DNA from 3 places in the Shewanella sp. YQ_9 genome. Region 1 is predicted to be linked to each of the others. Evidence: riboswitches for the same ligand, from Rfam matches in the RefSeq annotation. Region 1 holds a riboswitch; each other region holds the start of a gene.
What was found. A riboswitch is a leader RNA that binds a small molecule or an ion and turns the genes downstream of it on or off. The one in region 1 is predicted to bind lysine.
Positions count from the first base shown of each region.

Region 2: it holds a riboswitch for lysine, as region 1 does, so the genes downstream of both, lysC (lysine-sensitive aspartokinase 3) here and ACF8D4_RS19475 (Na+/H+ antiporter NhaC family protein) in region 1, are expected to answer to the same signal.
Region 3: it holds a riboswitch for lysine, as region 1 does, so the genes downstream of both, ACF8D4_RS21095 (Na+/H+ antiporter NhaC family protein) here and ACF8D4_RS19475 (Na+/H+ antiporter NhaC family protein) in region 1, are expected to answer to the same signal.

Region 1 is NZ_JBICJO010000070.1:71,668-79,445, reverse strand. Features, by position in the region: gene ACF8D4_RS19495 (amidohydrolase family protein) at 1-1,280, opposite strand, end outside; gene ACF8D4_RS19490 (H-NS family nucleoid-associated regulatory protein) at 1,576-1,971, opposite strand; gene ACF8D4_RS19485 (electron transfer flavoprotein subunit beta/FixA family protein) at 2,291-3,040, shown strand; gene ACF8D4_RS19480 (electron transfer flavoprotein subunit alpha/FixB family protein) at 3,041-3,964, shown strand; lysine riboswitch at 4,055-4,253, shown strand; gene ACF8D4_RS19475 (Na+/H+ antiporter NhaC family protein) at 4,335-5,906, shown strand; gene brnQ (branched-chain amino acid transport system II carrier protein) at 6,038-7,360, opposite strand.
Region 2 is NZ_JBICJO010000069.1:413-8,190, reverse strand. Features, by position in the region: gene ACF8D4_RS18815 (DUF3293 domain-containing protein) at 493-927, shown strand; lysine riboswitch at 1,010-1,186, shown strand; gene lysC (lysine-sensitive aspartokinase 3) at 1,323-2,690, shown strand; gene ACF8D4_RS18805 (succinylglutamate desuccinylase/aspartoacylase family protein) at 2,680-3,786, shown strand; gene ACF8D4_RS18800 (S8 family serine peptidase) at 3,979-7,778, shown strand, end outside.
Region 3 is NZ_JBICJO010000076.1:92,641-100,418, forward strand. Features, by position in the region: gene ACF8D4_RS21075 (ribosome alternative rescue factor ArfA) at 1-79, shown strand, start outside; gene rimO (30S ribosomal protein S12 methylthiotransferase RimO) at 117-1,541, opposite strand; gene ACF8D4_RS21085 (oxidative stress defense protein) at 1,777-2,484, shown strand; gene ACF8D4_RS21090 (5'-methylthioadenosine/S-adenosylhomocysteine nucleosidase) at 2,665-3,492, opposite strand; lysine riboswitch at 3,705-3,876, shown strand; gene ACF8D4_RS21095 (Na+/H+ antiporter NhaC family protein) at 3,965-5,545, shown strand; gene ACF8D4_RS21100 (HlyD family secretion protein) at 5,630-6,760, opposite strand; partial or broken gene ACF8D4_RS21105 (DUF3302 domain-containing protein) at 7,075-7,309, opposite strand; gene ACF8D4_RS21110 (GNAT family N-acetyltransferase) at 7,432-7,778, opposite strand, start outside.

The DNA.
Region 1 (7,778 bases):
TCTTCGCCCTGCAACCATACGCTGACTATTTCGCCGTCCTGAAACAGATTGCCTTTGGCTATCACCAGATCGGCCATATAGCCGGGCGCCAGTTTACCGACCAAATTATCTATGCCGGCGGCCGCAGCGGCTTCTGTGGTCAGCGCTGCCAATGCGGTTTCTTCGTCGAGACCGGCTTGCAGCGCCATTCTCAACCTGGGCCAAAAGGCTTTACCGTCCATGCCGTATTGGGTGAAGGAGAAGGGGATATTGTTGGCGGCCATCACAGCAGGATTGCTCGGTGCCCGCTCCCAGTGTCTCAAGGTTCTGAGTGGTACTTCCCTGGCATTGTCTTCATCACTGACCTGAGGGGCAGCGGGGAAGTTCAACGGCAATATCAACACGGGTCGATATTCTTGCAGTTCTCTCACTCTTGCATATTCCTGGCCATTTCCCAGTAAGATTGGCTGGATATCTTCTTGGCTCAAGAGTTTGGCTGCACGCAACTGGTTATTGAGGTTTCGGGTGTCAAATATCGCACCACGAGTTTTTATATCGTGCAAGCGCTCAAAGGCGATATTAAATTCCGGTGACAATAAATCCTCGCGACCGGCTGCTTTCATTTTATTCTGGTTATACCAGTTGGCATCACTGAGAGTCTGTCTTATTAACGCTATGCTTCCCATCAGGGAGTTGGGGTAGTCCTGTGGTGAATTGCCTTTATCAAAAGCCATAAAATGTCGACTTTGGGGATTATATATCAGTTGATTGCTATTCTTGTCCGCCAAAGACAGTGAAACACCAATTCCCCTGAATATTCCGTTAAGATGAGCACTCTGAACGCTGGTAAAGCCATTGCTTATCCAATTTGACGCGGCTTCTTTATCTGCCAATACATAGGAAAACCATTCTTTCTCTGCGTGAATAGCCCCATTTGCAGCCACAGCCCCTTTGGGGTTTATCCGATAGACAGGGCCTTCAATAGTTGCCGGCGATTCTGAATACTCAAAGCCATATTCGGCAAAGGGATCGATAAACCCCGGATAGATGGTGTAACCATTGAGATCTATCTTATAAGCATTTTGTGGAATTTCATTATTGGAAATAACTTGCTTTATCCGGTTATTTTCAATAAGCAGGGTAGCGTTATCCAATTGCTTACCCGGGGAGAGCATGAGTTTGGCGTGGGTTAAGGCGGTCAATCTCGGAGTATTGTCTGTCAGTTGCGTTTCATCGGCGTAGGCGCTGCAGGTCACAAGGCTGATAAACAGCAGTTTTGCGGCGGGGAAAGAGGGTTTCATCTGTTGTGGCTACCTTGTCATTATTCTTTTGGGGAAAAGTCACAGCTATCAGTAAAAAGATATGAATATCAGTATATATTCACTACTTTTTTACCAAAGAGTTACAGATATCCATAATACAAAAAGGTATCTGAGGCCGACGGGATACATGGCTGTGTGCTGATGCCCATAAAAGTTAACCCAGTCAAAATGTAAATGCCAAGGCGTAATTGTAAGGCTTTTTAACAGATGCCAGACGTCTATCAGACATAAAAAAGCCCCGACACTGTCGAGGCTTAAGTAAATAGATGCCTGATTAGATCAGGAAGTCATCCATTGAACGACCTTTGTCTACTTCGTTCTTGAATACAGTTGGCATACGGCCTTGGCCGGTCCAAGTAATAGTTTCACCATCTACAACGATTTTGTATTTTGGTGGGCGAGGAGCACGCTTCTTGGGAGCAGCCTTGGCGGCAGCAACATTACCCAGATCTTCAACAGACAGGCCAACGGCTTCCATCTGCTTACGGATATCTTCTATTTTAGAAAGACGTTCAGCTTGTGCCTTTTCTTCTTCCTTGGCTTCCTCTTCACGATCAATAATGATCTTATCCAATTTGGCAGCCAGATCGCGCAGATCTGCAACGCTCAACTCTTTTACTGCGGCCTTAAAACGACGACCGTGAGTCAATATATCAAGAAAATCGCTCATAAGTATTTTGGTCCCACGCTAATTTATAAATTGGGTTATGGTGAACATCGCTATAAATAATAGAAACTATAAGAGTCTGGATCAAATATTTTTACGCCAATTGACATTAATTTCTTTATTTAACTCAATTCTATGACCATGAAAGTTGCCAAGTGTTCAAAAAACTGGCCTTAAAGTGTGACAGAAGTGACAAACGAGCGTTTAAGTTGCTGTTGACGTTAACGTCAACAGCACGTAAAGTTGAGCCATCCTGTACTGATGGCCCTGGTATCATCGGTACGCAACCCACATTAGATACAAGGTGTAGGAAGGAAACCCTATGAAAGTATTGGTGCCAGTAAAACGTGTGGTCGATGCCAATGTGAAGGTCAGGGTCAAGGCCGACAACACAGGCGTTGAAACAGCCAACCTGAAAATGGCGTTGAATCCATTTTGTGAGATTGCGGTAGAAGAAGCCGTGCGTCTGAAAGAAGCCGGCAGTGCTTCTGAAGTTGTCGTTGTCAGCATAGGTCCCAAGGCGGCACAGGAGCAGCTGCGTACCGCACTTGCTCTGGGTGCCGACCGTGCCATTCACATCGAAACCGATGAAGAGCTGGTGCCCCTTTCTATTGCCAAACTGCTCAAGGCGGTGCAGGACAAGGAACAGGCGCAACTTATTCTGCTCGGTAAGCAGTCCATCGACGGCGATAACAATCAGACAGGACAGATGCTGGCGGCGCTCGCCGGTATGCCTCAGGCAACCTTTGCATCTGAAGTGAAGCTGGAAGGCGAAACTCTGCTGGTCACCCGGGAAGTGGATGGCGGCTTACAGACTCTGTCCATGCCTCTGCCTGCCGTGGTCACCGCAGATCTGCGTCTGAATGAGCCCCGCTATGCTTCTTTGCCCAATATCATGAAAGCCAAGCGCAAGCCGCTGGAGACCATGAGCATTGATGACCTGGGAGTGGCGCTCAAGCAGCACGTACAGGTGTTGGACGTAGCAACGCCGGCCAGCCGTCAGGCGGGTGTGATGGTGGCTTCCGTTGAGGAGCTGGTGGACAAGTTGAAAAACGAAGCGAAGGTGATCTAAATGGCCGTATTAGTAATAGCAGAACACGATAATACTAGCCTGAAACAGGACACAGCCAAAGTTGTCGCCGCAGCCAAAGCCATAGGGGGAGATATTCACCTCTTGGTTGCCGGTCAGGATTGTAAGGCCGCCGCCGATGCTGCCGCCAAGCTTGAAGGCGTCAGTAAAGTACTGCTGGCCGATAACCCTGCCTATGGTGCTCATCTTGCCGACAATATTGGTGAACTCATCTTGTCTCTGAGTGGCGACTACAGCCACATTCTGGCTGCAGCTTCAAGCCAGGGTAAGGACATACTGCCAAGAGTGGCGGCTTTGCTGGATGTGGCTCAGCTTTCTGAGATCACCAAGGTGATTGATGCCGATACTTTTGTCCGTCCCGTTTATGCCGGTAACGCCATGGCGACCGTTAAGAGCCTGGACGATAAGAAAGTGGCCACTGTGCGCGCCAGCGCCTTCGACGCCGTTGCCGAGACAGGTTCAGCTGAAATCAATCAGCTCGATAGTGTCTTTGACGCCAAGAGCAGCTTTGTATCCCAGAGCCTGACCGAGTCGGCTCGTCCGGAGCTTGGCAGCGCCAGAGTCATTGTTTCCGGTGGTCGCGGTATGGGTAGTGGCGAAAACTTTGCCATGCTGGAAGCATTGGCCGATAAGCTTGGCGCCGCCGTAGGTGCATCGCGGGCAGCAGTGGATGCCGGGTTTGTTCCCAACGACCTGCAGGTTGGCCAGACGGGTAAAATCGTGGCGCCAGAGCTTTATATCGCTGTGGGTATCTCCGGGGCGATTCAGCATCTGGCCGGTATGAAGGACTCAAAAGTCATTGTGGCCATCAACAAAGATCCTGAAGCGCCTATCTTCCAGGTTGCCGATTATGGCTTGGAAGCTGACCTGTTTGATGTTGTGCCTAAATTGAACGAGTTGATTTAATCTGTGATCTAGGTCACGATAGACGGCTTTGGGGTAGCATCCTCAAAGCCGTCTATGTTTTTATGTGCCTCACGCCTGACATCAGGCGTCCTGAGAAGTAGAGGCGCACTAAATATCAGTAGCGGTAAGCAGGGTGATTCCGTTTATGTATCGCGAAAGGATTTGGTGCCGAAGTGGTTGCGACTTATCAAGGTCCACCGCTGGGGCTGTTACCAAATAGGGGCAGCACTGCCATAGTATATTCTGTCGGGATGACAGATTGACGTTACTATGGAGCGCTACTGAAAGGACAGGTGCTACTCGGTATGCCATTGCCTTTTCCCACCAGTTCAGTTGCCCTCCATTCGTATTTAACGAAGAACAAGACTCAATGACACTAACAAGTTATGCCGACTCGGCACTCTCTTTGTTGCCGCCGGTTGTGGCAATTTTATTGGCGATCCTCACCCGTCGGGTGTTGTTATCGCTGGGGCTGGGGATATTGATTGGAGCCTTGTTGCTCAATCAATGGTCGGTATTGGACACCGGGGTTTATCTGGGGCAAAGGGTGCTTTCCCTGGTATGGGACGATGGCGCTTTCAATGCCTGGAACCTGTATATTCTGGGGTTCCTGGTGCTGCTGGGGATGATCACTGCGCTGATCACCGTCAGTGGCTCGGCCAGAGCCTTTGCCAACTGGGCCAGACAGCATATCCGTAATCGCCGTGATGCCAAGCTGCTGACCATGTTTCTCGGCTGTGCGGTGTTTATCGATGACTACTTCAACAGCCTGGTGGTGGGCAGTATCGCTAGGCCTCTGACCGACAGATACTATATCTCCCGCTCCAAACTGGCGTATCTTTTGGATTCTACCGCGGCGCCCGTGTGCGTTATCTCGCCGGTGTCCAGTTGGGGCGCCTATATTATCGCCCTTATCGGCGGCATTCTCACCGCCCACGGGTTTACCGAGACCGGACATCTGAGCGCTTTCGTGCAGATGATCCCGATGAACTTCTATGCCCTGTTTGCCCTGGCACTCTTGCTGTGCGTCACCTTTATGGAGCTGGATATTGGCGCCATGCGCAAACACGAGCTCAACGCCCGCAAGGGCAATCTCTATGATGAGTCCAAGGGGTTGCCCCCCGGTGCCAATGCCGATCTGCCCGAGGCGGAAACCGGCCAGGTGCACGGCCTGTTCCTGCCCATAGGTGTCTTGGTGGTGGCGACCTTCTATTTTATGGTTTCCAGTGGTGCCGATGCCCTGGCGGCAGAAAGCCTGCCTTTTAGTATCATAGGTGCCTTCGAGAAAACCGATGTGGGCTCGTCACTGTTTTTCGGCGCTTCCATCGGTCTGATGGTGACGCTGCTGCTGGCCTTTATCCAGAAGATTGAAGCCAAGATGATCCTCAAGGCACTCACCTCGGGTGCCCGTTCCATGTTGCCGGCCATCTATATTCTGATGTTTGCCTGGACCATAGCCGGGATCATAGGCTCACTGGAAACCGGCAAGTTTATGGCCAGTCTCGCCAGTGGCAATATTCCCTTTGCCTTGCTGCCGGCCGTGCTATTTATTTTGGCAGGGCTTACCGCCTTTTCTACCGGCACCAGCTGGGGCACCTTTGGTATCATGTTGCCGATTGCCGCCGATATGGCCATGGGCAGCCACAGTGGCATGATGTTGCCTATGCTGGCCGCCGTGCTTTCCGGGGCTGTGTTTGGCGATCACTGCTCGCCGATATCGGACACCACGATTCTGTCATCCACAGGTGCCAGCTGCCATCATATCGACCATGTGCTGACTCAGTTGCCCTATGCGGTCTTGGTAGCAGTTATTTCCCTCGGCGGCTATATAGTACTCGGCTTTACCGAGTCGGTAGGGCTTGGGCTTGCCAGCAGTTGTGTGCTGTTCATGCTGGGGCTGGTGTGGCTCAAGTGGCAGCAGCCCAAAAACAGTGCTGCCTAACCGGCCAATTAAAAAACGCTGCTTTGGCAGCGTTTTTTGTTACCTATATTTCAGGGCCATTGGAGTTGGAGGCATACTCTCGTCTTGGATATTCAGGCTAAATACCTATTGATTCAAACCGGCCTCGCCAATTATTTTTGTGGCAGCTCTATTGAGTTTTCCGTGATGATGCGAACCGATGCCGAGCGGGCAAACAGAGTCAAACTCGTCGCTATGGCCAGAACAATAATCGTCGGGACAATCCAAGCTGCATAGCAAGCGTATAAGGGTAGATATTGGTTCAAAATTGCATCCAGGCTGGCAGGCATACTGCCGAGAATATGCAAGGCGTCCAGAGCGCCAAAGATCAACGCAGCCGCTAAGGTTGCAAGTACGCCAGACATGGAGACAAGGCGCCGTAGCGGGGCAATCAACAACAAGGCAATCGCAATCGGATGCAGGGCTACCACGACGGGTTGGGTGATCTGTAAAAGTTGCTCCAGACCAATATTGGCAACCAATGCTCCAATTATCATGGTGACCAGCACACTGTTACGGTAAGACACGTTACTGAATGTGCGGCTATAAAACTCACTGCCGGCAGTCGTCACGCCGATTATCGTCGTCAGGCAAGCCAATATCATCACAGCTCCCAACAGCAAGGTACCTAAAATACCAAAATGTGTTGTGGTAAAGGTGGTCAGAATATCCCCGCCGTTACTGTATTCACCGACGCTGCTGGCGCCGATATAAGCCAGGGAGATGTATACCAGTGCCATAGCCACAGCGTACATCAAGGCGGCAATCAGGGTGTACCTGGTAATCGCCTTTGGCTGAGTGACACCCATACTTTTAATCGCGCGGAAGATAACCCATCCAAAACCGATAGAACCCAAGGCGTCCATGGTCATATATCCTTGAGTCACACCTTCGGCAAATGCGCTGCTTACATAGGCGCCGGTCGCCTGGGAAATTCCTTGACTCGGAAACAACAGCGCGGCGATAGCCATTGCCAGTAGGATAGCCATTAGCGCCGGTGTCAACCACTTCCCCAGGTTGTCGACCAGTTTGCCCGGATACAGGGAAAACAGCACAGCGATAATGCAGAAGATAATTGAAAAAGGACCCAGAGCGTTGTCCCCGAAAAACGGGCTAAAACCGAATTGGTAAGCGACTGTGATGGCGCGAGGAATGACAAATGCCGGGCCAATCACGATAAATACCATAATCCAGAACGTGGTAGCCAGAGGGCGGGGAAGTACTGAAGTCAGGTTATCGGAGCCCCCCACCAGAGCCACAATGACCAAAGCAAAGGCGGGTAAGCCCACACCGGCCAGTAGAAAGCCTGCCATGCCCTGAAACAGGTTGTCGCCTGCCTGATAACCCAAAAATGATGGGAAAATAAGGTTGCCGGCGCCTAAATACATGGCAAAGGTCATAAACCCCAAAGCGGCGATATTGCGTGCACTTAACATAGTCTTCCTCAAATATGTCAGCTTTGAAGTAACCAGCAAGTGAGCGTTTTGATGACTCTGCCAGCGACTCTCACTGACAGAAAATAAAAGATAATAGCCTGTCAGCCCCGGTTGAGTTCCAGAGAGAGCAGGAGGAGATTGGCGACGGTCACTTGTTGGCGACTAGGCTGCAAACAACTTGTGGAAGTGACCAATGACATACAAAATCCAGGCTGACAGAAAATACGGGAGGAGGCTCCTCCCTGCGTGGATACCTTATAAACCTATCTCTTGGAACCTGGCAAGCCTTAAATAGTGGATAGTGTGTATTTCAACATTTTCTCCACTCACAGGAATAAGCCACTAAAAATTCTTTAAAGAAACATTAACGATTCAATCCGACTTCGACAGGCCCCGGCATGCCTTCAGTCAGATGTCT
Region 2 (7,778 bases), on a different contig from region 1:
ACGCCAACATTCACAGGGTTCACGTAAGTGCTGTTCAAAACTGAAATGAAACGGCAACACACTTCATGATTAGCAAAAAGTATGCTCTCCACCCGGAGAGGCGCGAACTGTACTGTCTAGGATTCCCAGTGGCGGGATTTAGTTCCTGAAAGACATGGAAAATCCAGAAAATGTCATCTTAAAACCAGATTACATTTGGTACAGAGTCGTTATCGATAGAGACTTATGCTGTAGCGTAATGGCGCTAGCCGGGTCACACACTTAACTCTAAGCCTCTGTCGATACAATCCATTGTACTAGGATTGGGCATTTGTTAACAAATGAAATGTTAACAAATTAATGTTTAACTATGATCCACATCACAAGTTTTTGCGTTACCTATTGAAAGATAAGCATTTTGTATTTTTTCTTACTGTGAGCTTGCTCACGGGGCTAGGGGAATGCAAAAGCCTTTGCTAGAATAAATCCGGTTCATTAGAGACAGATACTACAATGGATGCTGCATTTGAAAGTCTCTGGCAGTACTACCAGAGCGCATGCTTTTTATTGACTCAGTCGTTTTCTTCCGCTGTTCCTTTCGCTATTGTCACCGCCCATAATCCCCTTGGGCAAAAACTCACTTCTTGCCAAAACCGCCTTCTCGATCGGCAGCTACAACACGATATTGATAAGCTGGGCATTCCTTACCGGGCGATCATAGGCGCTGCCGATGATCTCAGTCATATGGAAAAAAGCTGGGCTCTGTTTCTGGATAAGGCCTCGGCAATCGAACTGGCATCAAAGTATCGCCAAAATGCCCTTTACTACGTTGATAGTGGGCTCTTGACCTTGGTGCCTTGCCTGAAAGGGGAGCGAGAGGTGGCGCTTGGACAGTTTGCTGCCAGGGCGCGCCTGGTCAGCGAGTTACCCGAGCTCAGTGACGGATGAGTTGAGGAAATTTCATCCTGCGCAAATTAGCATTGACTTCATAAGGACTTTATTGCTAATTTTTTCATCCCTTTCGCGAGAAAGGAACAGAAGAGGTGCGTTAACTAGGTAGTGAGTCAGAGGAGGGCAATTCTCCAATGACGGCTCATGAGGGAGATTAACGCCGAGGTCGGGATGCGTATTGGCTACGCTTCCGGTCGGTTGGTCAGGCTGAATCCTGGCGACTGTCACCTGGTTTTGGTGGAGAGCTTCTGGTGACGATCGCTGTTTCCCTGCTATGGGGTGCGTTATCTCTGCACCAGGCTCTTCGAACGTTATCTGTTCGGAGCTTAACTCATGAAATCTATTCTCGTTATCGACCTTTCCCTGTTACCTGCCTGTGGGGGAATGCGCTGATGTCTCTTGTTGTTGCCAAGTTTGGTGGTACCTCAGTTGCCGATTATCCGGCGATGAATCGCTGTGCCGATATAGTGCTTGGAAACCCGGCCTCCCGTCTGGTTGTGGTCAGTGCATCCAGTGGCGTAACCAATCTGTTGGTGGAGCTGTCTCAGGCAGACATGGGGGATGAGCGCCGTCTCAAGCTATTGAAAGAGATCGCCACCATTCAATACGCAATTCTGGATAAACTTGGCAGACCGGCAGATGTTGCCGCGGCGCTGGATGCTTTGCTCAGCCGCATGGCAACGCTCAGTGCCAAGTTATTGCAAGCGCCGAGTCATGCTATGGTCGATGAGATCCTATCTTTGGGCGAACAGTGTTCTTCAGCGCTGTTTGCCGCGGTATTGAGAGAACGTGGTGCCAAGGCCAGCGCCTTTGATGTGCGCCAGGTGATGCGTACCGATAGCCATTTCGGTAAGGCCGAGCCACAAATCGCCGAGTTGAAGCGACTGGCGACAGAGAAATTGCAACCTTTGCTTGAGCAGCAACTGCTGGTGACCCAGGGCTTTATCGGCGCCGATGCCGATGGCCGAACCACTACGCTTGGGCGTGGTGGCAGCGATTATTCTGCGGCCCTTTTGGCTGAGGCGCTGGAAGCCGATGCGGTCGAGATCTGGACCGATGTAGAAGGGATTTACACCACGGATCCCCGACTGGCTCCCAACGCCAGGCCTATCGCAGAAATCAGTTTTAATGAGGCGGCAGAGATGGCTACTTTCGGTGCCAAGGTGTTGCACCCTGCCACCATCTTGCCGGCGGTGCGTCAACAGATCCAGGTGTTTGTCGGCTCCAGTCGGGCACCGGAAAAAGGTGGCACCTGGATCCGTCACCAAGTGGAAGATGAGCCGGTATTCAGGGCCGTTGCCGTGAGACGAGATCAGACCCTACTTAACTTGCACAGTTTGCAGATGTTGCATGCCCAGGGCTTTTTGGCAGAGACCTTTGCCGTGTTGGCGCGGCACAAGATCAGTGTCGATCTCATTACCACCTCAGAGGTGAATGTGTCGCTGACGCTGGACAAAACGGGCTCAGATTCGGCCGGCAAGGGGCTTCTGACCGAAGCCCTGCTGCAGGAATTGTCGCAAAACTGCCGTGTGCGGGTGGAAGATAAGCTGGCTCTGGTGGCCATCATAGGCAACAAGATAGCCACTACTGCCGGGGTCTGTCGCCGGGTATTTGAAGTGCTTGAACCCCATAACGTCCGAATGATCTGTCAGGGCGCCAGTCCGCACAATCTTTGTGTCTTGGTGTCTGAAGCCGAAGCCGGTGATGTTGTTGCCGCTTTGCATCGTAACCTGTTTGAAGGGGCTCAGGATGCAGCTTGAACATCTGCCGGTTGGGGAGCTGGCCGCCGGCCAGCCCTTGACCATACCTGTTTATCGCTTCAAAGGTACCAGCGATGCGGCGCCCAGCGTCTATATTCAGGCCAATGTGCATGGCGCCGAGGTGCAGGGCAATGCGGTGATTTTGCAGTTGCTGCAGTACTTCAAGGCTCATCCGCCGTTGGGGGATATCACCCTGGTGCCTCTGGCCAACCCCTTGGGGATTAACCAGAAAAGCGGTGAGTTTACCTTGGGCCGTTTCGATCCCATCACAGGTATCAACTGGAACCGAGCCTATCTGGATCAGGCTGTCCACCTGGATGACTGGTATCTGCTGCACGGTGAGCTGCCGGAGCCAGCACTGTTTGACGCTTTTCGTCGTCTTCTTATTGCCAACTGTGAGCAGGCATTGGCCAATCCCTGGGGAGTGACGACCGGGCAGAGATTGGCGCTCAATCTGCAGAAACTGGCGCACGGTGCTGACATAGTGCTGGATCTGCACACCGGCCCCAAGTCCTGTAAACATCTCTATTGCCCCGAGTATGAGCTGTCTGCTGCCGGCTACTTTCATATTCCCTATACCCTGGTGATGCCTAAAGGTTTTGGCGGCGCGATGGATGAAGCGGCCTTCAATCCCTGGTGGCAGCTCAGCGACTATGCCAATAGCCGGGGCAGAGAGCTGAAAGTCGCAGTGTCGGCCTTTACTTTGGAGCTTGGCAGCCAGGAGCGTATCGATCTTGCTGATGCCAGCCGGGATGCGGAAGGCATATTAAGTTATCTGAGCTATAGAGAGGTGATAGCCCAGAGCATACAGCCCGAGGTGATGTCGCGTTTTGCTTGTATGCTGAAAGACTATCGAAAGTTTCACGCACCTATGGCAGGTATGGTGGAGTATCTGGCCGAGCCGGGAGTACCTTTGGCTGCGGGCGCGCCTCTGGTCAATATGCTCAGGCTCGACCGAGTCGATGCCGGCACTGAAGTCACCAGGCTCTCACTCAATGAGGATGTGATCCCCGTGCTGCATTTTGCCTCGGCGTCTGTGCATCAAGGTACTGAGCTCTACAAGGTGATGACCAACTACTTCACTCTTTCTGGTTAAGTCAAAGCCGGATATGAAATCCTTTTTAGCGTCTACCATTCTGTAACTGGCTGATAATTTGTAATATTTTGTGTCTTTTGTTTCTTGTTTGTATCAATTGGTGTTACAAGAATTAATCCCTTTGTATTAAGGGAGTGTTTTTGAGCATGGAAACATAAAACAACAATAAGCAGTCTTATAGGGAGTAGACAAGTGAAGAGTCAAGTTGCAATAGCCGTTTCAGCAGCGCTGTTATCTATGGCATTCCATTCAGAAGCCGCGCCAGTTAGCGTATCAGATCCATTTATTTCGTCGGATCTGCTTAGTGCGTCCAGCGGCCTCAAAGGACAACAGCAAGGGGTGGGGCAACATAAGTTTGTCAAAGAGCCTGGACTTGCAGAGGGTAAATACACTTATATAGTGCGCCTTAAAGATCCCTCTGTGGCGAATTATGCCGGTGGTATTGTCGGGCTTGAAGCCACCAGTCCACAACGAAGCCAAGGGCTGGCGCCCCAAAAGGCTCCCAAGCTGAATACCGCCAGTGTGGCGGTGAAGTCCTACGTGAAGTATTTGAATGCCAAACAACAGAACTTTTTAATGAGTGCCGCGGCCCAAGGGGTTCAGTTGCAGGCCAAGGCCAGATATCACTATGCCTTTAATGGCCTGGCTGTCACCATGGATCAGCAGCAGGCTGAAGCCCTGTCCAAGTTACCCGAAGTGGCGTTCATTGAGCGGGAAAGCCTCTATTCAATGGATACCGACAGTAGCCAGAGCATGATAGGTTCTCCCAAAGTGTGGGACGGCAGTGCAACAGGGACCCGGGCTATGGGTGAAGGGGTCATAGTCGGGGTGATCGATTCGGGGATCAACAGTGATCATCCATCCTTTGCCGACATTGGGGGAGATGGTTACGACCATACTAACCCCTGGGGGCAGGGGGTCTACGTCGGTGACTGTGCGGCAGCGTTTTCTGACATGTGCAACGACAAGTTAATCGGGGTCAGAAGTTATCCTGAGATTACCGACAGTTATGATGATGAAGAGGTCTTTGGCCCAACACCTCCTGCCAAGAATGGTGAGGATTATGGGGGCCATGGTTCTCATACTGCCAGTACTGCTGCGGGCAATATCCTTAAGAATGTTCCCTATGTTGCCGGTGAAGTCGGTGAGGCTCAGGGGGATGGCATTGAGACCGGGCTCGAATTTACACAGATCTCCGGGGTCGCCCCCCATGCCAACATTGTTGCCTATCAGATCTGCCGTCCGGGCAACAATGGCGATAGATATTCAGGTTGTCCCACATCGGCGATTCTCAAAGCGTTGGATGATGCCATTGCCGACGGTGTGGATGTGATCAACTATTCCATCAGCGGCGGTGGTTTCCCTTGGTCAAGCGCGACAGAGATGAGCTTCCTGGCTGCCCGTAATGCCGGCATCTTCTCTGCCGTATCGGCCGGAAATACCTCTGCTTCGGTTAGCCAAGTTCCCTTTTCTTCACCCAAAAATGCGCCTTGGTATACCTCAGTCGCGGCATCTACCCACAACCGGGAAGTGCGTTCCATTCTGGAGTTCAACGGTGACCAACTGGACTACACTCAGGGAACCGGGCCGGTAATGACTACAGATATCAGTGCACCTTTGGTGTATGCCGGTGACTTGGCAGCTGATAATTTCGAAGGTTGTAACGCCTTTGCCGCCGATGCGTTCAAGGAACAGTTGGCGCTGATTAAGCGCGGCGGTTGTAACTTTGCCGATAAGGTCAATAATGCCAAAGATGCGGGGGCAGTAGGGGTTATCGTCTTTAACAAAGACGGTGAAGGCAACGTCAGAACCAAGATGTCCGGACTGGGCAACACCAGTATCCCTTCTGTTTTCATCGGTAATATTGATGGCTTGGCTGTTGTGGATGCGCTGGCGGCCACGCCAGGGCTGGTGGCCAAAATCAATGCCACTCCATCGGCCGTTGAGCGTCAGGCAGATGTGTTGGGCGACTTCTCTCTACTCGGGCCAAATCGTTACTTCGATGTGATTGCGCCTTCGATTTCAGCACCGGGTGTGGACATCTATGCCGCTTATGCCGATGAGCAGTATGGCCATGAAGTAACAGGGACAGATCCTGCCGATTATACCTTGATGTCCGGTACTTCCATGTCCAGCCCTCATGTGGCGGGCGCCGGGGCGCTGCTGAAGTCGGCTCATCCTGAGTGGACACCGGATAATATCCGTTCAGCCTTGATGCTGACGGCAACTACGGCCAGTGCTATGACCAAGGCCGATGGCAAGACTACCGCGGATCCGTTTGATGTGGGTGCCGGCCGGATCCGGGTCGATTTGGCCGCCAAGACAGGGCTCATCATGGATGAGTTGGCGGACAATTATGAGTTTGCCAATCCAGAACTCGGTGGTGATCCCAGACGTTTGAATCTTCCCAGCATGTCCACTAGCCAATGTGTTAACAGTTGCAGTTGGACTCGAAAAGTCACGGCGACCAAAGACGGCGTATGGAGCGCTGCCGGGGTGGCGACGACTGAAGGGCTGAAAATAACGGTTTCGCCTGAAAACTTCACTCTGACCAAGGGGCAGTCACAGGTGGTGACTGTCACTGCCGATATCACAGGGGTGAGCTCCAGTGATTGGGCGTTTGGTAACCTGCTGTTGACCTCGAGCAACCACCCTGATGCGGCTATGCCGGTGGCGGTCAAGGCTTCCCGTGACAACCTGCCGGACAGCTTTACCATCCGGGCAGGACGAGATGCCGATGAGCTGACTTTCAGCCAGCTCAAATCGCTGGATATGACGGGACTGGATGCAGAGGTATCTGCCTTGGCACTGGCCGACAGCTTTGAAGGCGTGCTGAAGCAAGATTCGGATGTTGGTAGCTTCCTGGACGACATTACCGACGGCGTTGCCTACGTTGTTTACAGTGTTGAAGATGGTGCCAAGCTGTTCAATACGGCCATTACTGCCACCAACTCTCCGGATTTGGATCTCTATGTGGCAATAGACAGGGACGGTGACGGGGCGCTGGATGCCCTTGTTGGCCAATCGGCCAGAGCCGGTTCTGATGAATCTGTCAGCATCAGTAATCCAGAAGCCGGTGATTACTATATCTTTGTGCAAAACTATGAGGCCTCAGCCGCCAATGCCGAGGATCCCTTCACCCTGAAAACTTCAGTGGTAGAGGCAGGTCCGGCTCAGGACAACTTTACTCTGACCAAGACGGGTGATAACGAGGACTTCTCACTGAAGTTTGCCTGGAAGGATAATTTTGCCGCCAGCGACCTGGGTTATGCCGTAGTAACTCTGACGTCCAGCGATACCAGCATCGCGGCCAAGAACTTGCCGGTTGCTTTCAGCCGAGTCGTTGATGATGTGCAAATGCCTGCGGCCAGTGTGCTCAGTGGAGAGATGGCCCCCGGACAGCCAGTAACCATGGCTGTAACTATTGCTGCCAATGCTTCCCCGGAGGCTCGGGAATATCAAATCAAGGCCATGGTGCCGGAAGGACATGAAGTCACGGCTATCAGCGACCAAGGAGAACTGGCTCAAGGAGTATTGAGTTGGACTCATGTGATGCAAACCGGCGATCCGGCCAAAACGTTGAGCTTCAAGTTTATCCCGCGTAAACAGGGGCAGGGCAATAAGCTGATATTGAGCAATACCGTAGTCAATGATACCGCCGAGGTGCTGACTCAGGAGTATCTGTTCGATGTTAAAGAAGGGGCCCCTGTTATCAAAGTTGATGCACCGGACCGAGTGGCAGAGCGCAAGAGCTTTGTTATCGATGCGTCTGCCTCGGCCGATCCCAATGGCGATGCTGTCAGCTATCAATGGACTCAGATTGCCGGTGCACCACTGAAGTTTGACAGCTCGGCGGCCAAGCTGGAGCTGACGGCACCTGAAGTGGGAGGCTCTGGCGATTTGCTGACTTTCAATCTGAAGGTGAGTGACTCCAAGGGTAACAGCACCACAGAAACTGTCAGCATAGTGGTCTTTGACTTCGAGCGTGACGG
Region 3 (7,778 bases), on a different contig from region 1:
TCGTAAAGGACGCAATGGAAAGGGGCAACAGGGTGTTGCCCCTTTTGATTTTATGACTCTAATCTTTTCACCCTGCTGACACCTCAAGAAAGATTTCTCCAAGGTGTTGGGAGAGTTTAATCCGGCATCTGCACCAGTTCGGCCCACAGATCGTGCTCATCAGAATGAGTGATCAGTGCGCGCACCATGTCCCCTGGGCTCAGTTCCACTTCTCCGTTTAAGAATACCATGCCGTCGATTTCAGGTGCATCGGCATAGCAGCGGCCAATGGCGCCTTCCTCGTCCACATCATCGATAAGGACATCCAGCTCACGGCCTACCAGGCGCGCCAGCCGCTCGGCACTGATCTCGGCCTGCACCTGCATGAAACGCTCATAGCGGTCCTGCTTGACCTCTTCACTGATAAGCTCTGCTAAGGTGTTGGCCACGGCGCCATCGACTTCCGAGTACTTGAAGCAGCCTACGCGGTCCAGCCTTGCTTCACGCAGGAAGTCCAGCAGGATTTCGAAATCCTCTTCGGTTTCACCGGGGAAGCCAACGATAAAGGTTGAGCGGATCACCAGATCCGGGCAGATTTCTCGCCATTTCTTGATGGCGTCCAACTGGCGGTCGACCCGGCCGGGGCGCTTCATCATCTTGAGCACACGAGGGCTGGCGTGCTGCAGTGGCAGATCCAGATAGGGCAGGATCAGTCCTTCGGCCATCAGCGGGATCAGCTCATCGACCCAAGGGTAAGGGTAGACATAGTGCAGGCGTACCCACACCCCCATCTTGCCCAGATGGCGGGCCAGGGTAGTGATATCTTGCTTCACCGGCATGCCGTTCCAGAAGTCGGTGCGGCCGCCCTTGTCTTTGCCGTAGGCCGAGGTGTCCTGGCTGACGACCAGAATTTCCTGAACCCCGCTTTCCACCAGGCGTTTGGCTTCATCCAGCACGCTGCCGACACTGCGGCTGTCCAGATCGCCCCTCAGCGCCGGAATGATGCAGAAGGTACAGCGGTTGTCGCAGCCTTCGGAAATCTTCAGGTAGGCATAATGCTTGGGGGTCAGCTTAACGCCGGCTTGCGGGATCAGCGAGGTGAAGGGGTTGTGCTCCGGCTTGGGCACATATTTGTGCACATGGTTCAGCACGGCTTCATAGCTGTGGGGGCCGGTGATCTCCAGTACATCCGGATGCACTTCGCGGATCTGGTTTTCCTTGGCGCCCAGGCAGCCGGTGACTATCACCTTGCCGTTTTCTTCCAGCGCTTCACGCACGGCATCCAGCGACTCTTCCACCGCGGCATCAATAAAGCCACAGGTGTTGACTATTACCAGGTCGGCATTGTCATAGCTGTTGGTAACCTCATAGCCGTCGATGCGCAGTTGGGTGAGGATCCGCTCGGAATCCACCAGGTTCTTGGGGCAGCCCAGGCTGACAAAGCCGATGCGATTGCCGCTGGTTTGGGCCTCGGCAGGGCTGTTTTCCTGTGCCAGAGTCTTGGCCGGAGTGTCCAGAGTCGTGGTCTGCTTGGGATCAAAAATGTCGACTGATTTCTTCAAGAGCTGTTTTCCGCAATGCTAAAGCTGATGGAGCACGCTGGGGTGCCGGTAAAATTGGCGGCGATTATACCTCAGCCATAGAAAAGGTACAGTTGGGCTGGTTAATTTATGTTCTATGTTGCCATCTCGGTTGCCGCTTCAAAACCTCGTTGAAAAATTTTTTGATTTTTTTAACCCTTTTGTCAGCTGGCTGCGTTTCTATGGTCAACGAAAGCGAACTTTTTGGAGAACCAAGATGAAAAAATCTCTGCTGAATCTGGCGCTGATAGGCGCACTGTTACCCGCTACTCTGATGAGCCACTCGGTACTGGCCCAGGATAGACCTCTGCTGGAAACTACAGGCGTCAGCCAGATACAGGTTGAGCCGGATATGGCTGAAATCCATGTTGAAGTGTCATTAAGCGAATCTGATGCCAAGGCGGCCAAGGCCGCATCCGACAAGGCGGTGGCCGCTTTTATCGAGCGCCTGCTCAAGGCTGGGGTCGCCAAGGAGTCGATTGCCGCCGCCAATCTGAATCTGCAACCTGAGTATGTTTACCTCAAGGACAAGGCGCCCGAGCTCAAGGGGTATCGCGCCAGTCGCAGTGTGACCGTGTTGGTGAAACAGTTGGATCAGCTCAACCCCATACTGGACTCGGCACTAATAGGCGGGATCAACAAGGTGAACCAGATCAACCTCAAGTCCAGTAAAGAAGCCGAGATGCGCAAGCAGGCGCGGCAGGCGGCCATTGAAGATGCCAAGCAAAAGGCCCGTGAGCTGGCGGCCGGATTTGGCGAGAAACTCGATGGCGTCTGGTCGATTCGTTATTTCGACCAAGGCCCGGTGCGTCCTGTTATGTACAAGGCCGCCATGATGGCTGAAGGCGCTATCAACCAGAGCTATGAGTATGGCCAGGTAACTTTCTCCGACAGGGTCGAGGTCAGCTACAAGCTGCGTGACTAAACCCAAGTTATCCTGTCTGACAGTTATGATGCGGGCCCCCTGGTGGTGCCCGCATTGTTTGTTTTCCAGCCGGTAATCCAAGCAATTTCTCTTATTGCTGATTACTTAAGATTAGGTGCTTACAGGAAAAGCCAAAGAGACAATCCAGCGGCACTTGTTTGCCATTAGAGCGACTAGGTTTTATTTACCTTCCAAACCTGCGATCAACTTCTTGGTGTACTCAATGACAAACTGCTGACAGTGGATAGCGGTTTGTGGCTCAAACTCTTCGCCGTGCAGGTCGGTATTGGAGAGTACCCGAATCCCGATAAAAGGGATCGCATAGGCCTTGGCAACCAGGGCGGCCGCAGCGGTTTCCATCTCTTCGGCCGAGGTTTGATAAGTTTGGTGCAGCCACTCGATGCGGTCGACTTCGCGGTTCCACTCATCGGCACTGCCGATCACGCCGGTCACTACCTTGCCATGGCGATAAGCTGACGCCAGTTGTTGTCCCAGAGCCAGCAGCTTGGGATCGGCATCAAAGCGCTTGTGTTCCACCAGCTTGCCATCCTGACGCAAACGCATGGTGACATCGAAGTTATGCCAGCGTTTGGGATCTATGCCCTGGCCTTTGGGGTGTAGAACGCTGCGATAGGAACCCATATTGAAGCTGTATTTCCCCAATACTATGTCGCCGCGGTGCAGCGCCGGGTCGTGGCCGCCGGAGGTGCCCTGGTTGATAATAAAACCGGGTTGAAATTTTTCTATCGCCAGTGTGGTGGAGGCGGCGGCATTGGCCATACCTATTTCAGTACGGGACACTATGACAGGATAGCCATCCACAGTGCCTTGCCAGAAAGTCCAGGAACCAAGAGTTGTCTGTTTGGGGTCTTTCAGGGCCTGAACCAGGGTGTCGACTTCGACATCCATGGCGCCTTGCAGCAGTATAGGTGACCGGGTGGGCGTTGCCATGGAATGGCTGGAGAACAAGGCACAGAGTGCCACACAAAAACGTTGTAACAGAGTCATTTGCACACCTTTAATTGTTATTTCAGTGTCGCGGTAGGGGAGGGCGATCCTAGGTGTAGCTGTGGTTGCCGTCAACAGCCGGAGTTGGCATTTGCGAGCCCAGACATGAGTCACTTGCCAAAGGCTTAATGCCAACCGGGAGGGATATTTACCGCCAGAGGCACAATCTGGCTTGCTATTGGGGCCGTGATAGTTAGAATGCCAGTCGAATACCTTTGAGTAGAGGCGCGCTGCCTAAGAGTAACCGGGAAGAGGGTGATGCCTTTGAGGCCCGGGGAAAGGAGTCGGCGCCGAAGTAGCCAGGCCATCAAACCTAGCTGCTGGTTCTGTATCTAACAGGTGCAGGACTGCCATAGTCATCCACTATGGAGCGCTACCTGAAGGAGCTGAGAAGTTTCTGCCCTCCTTGGTCTGAGTTTCTTCGATCCTATCGGTAGATCTCCACCTTAGTTGTTTTAGGTGTAAAGAGATCATGAATATCATGCATTTTGCGGACTCTCCCTGGTCCATAGTTCCTCCTCTGCTGGCGGTTGCGCTGGCGATCATCACCCGTAGAGTACTGCTCTCCCTCGGGGTTGGCATAGTCGCCGGCAGCCTGATGTTACAGCAGTTTTCACCGCTGCAATCGCTGCGCTACCTGTTTGACAGTGTGCTGAAAATCTTCTGGGTCGATGGTGCTCCCAACAGCGATAACCTGAATATGCTGCTATTTATGCTGCTGCTGGGTGGGCTTATCAGCTTGATGACCGCCTCGGGGGCGACCCGGGCCTTCGCCGAATGGGCCGCCAGGCGCTGCCAGAGCCGCAAGAGCGCCAAGTCGCTCACCGGCTTGATGGTGTTTGCCTTCTTTATTGACGACTTCTTCCACAGTCTGTCGGTGGGGCCCATTTGCCGCCCTGTGACCGACAGATTCCAGATCTCCCGCGCTAAGTTGGCCTATCTGCTGGACTCAACCGCGGCACCCGTGTGCGTATTGATGCCCATCTCCTCCTGGGGGGCCTATATCATCGCCCTGGTGGGCGGCATACTCGTGGCCCATGGGGTGACAGAGCAGAGCCCGATCGCCGCCTTTGTGCAGATGATCCCCATGAATCTCTATGCGGTATTTACCCTGATCATGGTGGTGGTAGTCATCGCCTTCCAACTGGATATTGGGCCGATGCGACAGCATGAGCAACGGGCGCTCGAAGGCAAGCTCTGGGATGAATCCAAGGGCCGGCCAATAGGGCTGGATATGGAAGCCCCGGCCGACAGCCGCGGCGGCATGCTGGATATGGTGTTGCCGATAGTGACACTGACGGCGGCGAGTATCTATTTCATGCTGGACTCCGGGGCTCAGGTATTGGCCGCCAATGGTCAGGCCTTCAGTGTGCTGGGCGCCTTTGAACATACCAATGTGGGTTCGTCTTTGGTTTATGGCGCCCTTTGCAGCCTGGCGGTGTCCGGCCTGTTGGCTCTGCGTCTCGGTCTTGGGATATCCACTTGGCTGCGCGCTGCCCCCAGAGGGGTCATGGCCATGTTGCCGGCGATCAACATACTGCTGTTTGCCTGGACCATAGGCGCCGTGGTGCGTGACATGGAAACCGGCAAATATCTCGCCAGCCTGGCCAACGGCAACCTGCCCACAGGGCTGCTGCCTGTGGTGGTGTTTGTGCTCTCCTGTGCAATGGCTTTTGCCACAGGCACCAGCTGGGGCACTTTCGGTATCATGTTGCCACTCGCCGGTGATATGGCCGCCGCCAGCGATATCCAACTTCTGCTGCCCATGCTGTCGGCTGTGTTGGCTGGCGCTGTGTTTGGCGACCACAGTTCGCCCATATCCAGCACCAGTATTCTGTCGGCCACCGGCGCCGGCTGTCACCATATAGATCATGTGCTGACCCAGTTGCCTTATGCCCTGACCGTCGCCTTCGGGGCGGCGCTGGGGTATCTGGCCATGGGGCTGCTGCATTCCACCCTGGCTGGTTTCCTGGTGAGTGCCGCTTGGTTTGTACTCTTCTGCCTCTATCACGCCAGGCGCTTCCAGGCGGCTCCCGAGGCCGCCATCGGCTGAGGCTGAGATGGGATACCAAAAAAGCCCCGGGAGTTTCCCCCGGGGCTTTTTACTTTTATAGGGCTTGCGTGACGATAAGGAGTATCAGTGATCCAGATAGAGATAGTTCTGCCAGCTTTTCATCCTTATCAATACTTTACGCATGATTGATACATGCTCAAAGCTATCGGAATAGATGGCGATCTCCACATTGGTGCCCAGTGGCAAATGATACTGACTCAGATCGTCCAGCGGCTTGAGTTTTACCAGTGGCCGGCCGTTGAGGCGAATTTGTGACGAGCCATAGAGCTGCCCCTGCGCCTGCACCTGAGATTCACCTATGGCCGGCAGCACTTCGACAACTTCGGCTTGAAACACCTTGCCCGGCAGGGCGCGGAAGATCAGCTCGGCCTTGAAACCGGGTTTCAGCCGCAGCAGCGAGTTTTGCCTAAAGGCGCCGACAAAAAAGCGCTCCTCCTGATGGACAAAGGTCATCACAGGCCTGAGGGGCATGGGCACCACCATCATTCCCGGTCTCAGGGTCAACTGGGTCACATAACCGTCTGAGGGGGCGCGCATGCTGGTTTCCTCCAGATTGAATCTGGCTTTTTCCAACATGGCGGAAATTTCGGCCACCTGGGTGTTTTGCCCCTGATACTCGGCTTCCAGTGCCAGCTTGGCGCGCCGGGCTTCGGCCTCGGCCGCCTCTACTGAGGCCTGGGCGCCGAGATAGTACTGACGACGGTTGTCGACATCGGCACGGGTGAAGGCGCCTTTTTCAAAACCGCGGCGGTAGCGCTCATATTCCAGTTGGGTTCTGTCCCGTTCGGCCTCGGCCTTGATGCGACTGGCCTCGGCGGCCTTATAGGCGGCGTCCAGCCCCAATACCGCCTGTTTGGCCTGCTCCAGGCTGGCCTCCAGCCGGGTGACTTCTGTCTGATAAGGAGTCGGATCGACCCGGAACAGCAGCTCGCCCTCCTTCAGCAGTTTGTTGGGGATGACGGGCACTTCTATGACCTTGCCGCGCACCGAGGGGATCAGCGGGGTGGTGACATACATCTGGCTGCCCATGGCGGTATGGGGATGGTTGTAGTTCATCAACAAAATCAAGGTGCCTATCAGTACTACTCCGCCGAGCACGGCGGTGGGCACACTCCACTTGTTGAGCGGGATGCGGAAAATCTTGAAGATGGCGACGCAGATGGCGGTATAAGTGAGGATAAGCAAGAGATCCATTTATCTGTTCTCCCCATTTTTGTTATTGCTCTGGCTCTGATTATCTGTAGCTGGAATGTCGGTCGAGTCTGCTGCCGTATCCAAGTCCACGCCGCTGGTGGGTTTGGGGTTGGCTGGGGGCTCTTCTGAAGATGTTTGGACTTGGGTTGGGGCTTGGTTTTGGCTTTGGACTTGGACTTGGGCACTCGGCGCTGCAAGAGCCTCTGCGGCATGCTTTTGGGCTTCCAGGGCGGCGACTTTTTCACTCAATAGCTCCAACTGCTGCGCCAAGAGTACGGTTTCATGGTGCAGTGATTGCTGCTCCTGTTGGATCTTGTCAAAGCCCCAGCCCCTGTCCTCGCGCCAGAGTGTGGCCCAGATCCACAGAAACGGCCACAGCACATGCAGGGTAAACAGGCTCACCCAGCCGGCGTAGTGAATGGCGTCCTGATGGGGGTGGTTGCGTTTCTTGGCCAGCTCGTAGGGGATGTCGTGGATCACTATCACCCCGTAGAAGATCACCAGGGCGACAAAGATCAGCATCCCCAGCGCGATATAATCCAGTGTCATCTAATCGGATTCCCTTATTCGTAAATACGCTTGAATAAGTGTAGATGGCCGCAGGCGGATTGCCCGGTAATGATGAATTTTTTCAGGGGCATAAGACGAAAATCGGCTCGTGCCCGAAAGGGTTATTTGGGCTCGGCAGGTCCCGGCAGCATAAGCTGATAAAACGTCAAATCCAGCCAGCGACCGAACTTATAGCCCACCTGGGGTAGGGTGCCTGAGTGTTTGAACCCCAACTTCAGGTGCAGGGCGATACTGGCCTGGTTTCCGGCATCTATGGCGCCCACCATGGTGCGCATGCCGCGCTCCCGGGCCTGGGTTATCAAATGCTGCATCAGAAAACGCGCCCCCCCTTTGCCTCTATGCTCCGGGTGCACATACACAGAGTGTTCCACCGAGTAGAGGTTGGCCGGATAGCCGCGAAACGGGCCGAAGCTGGCAAATCCCAACAGTTGTCCCTGCTCATCCTCGG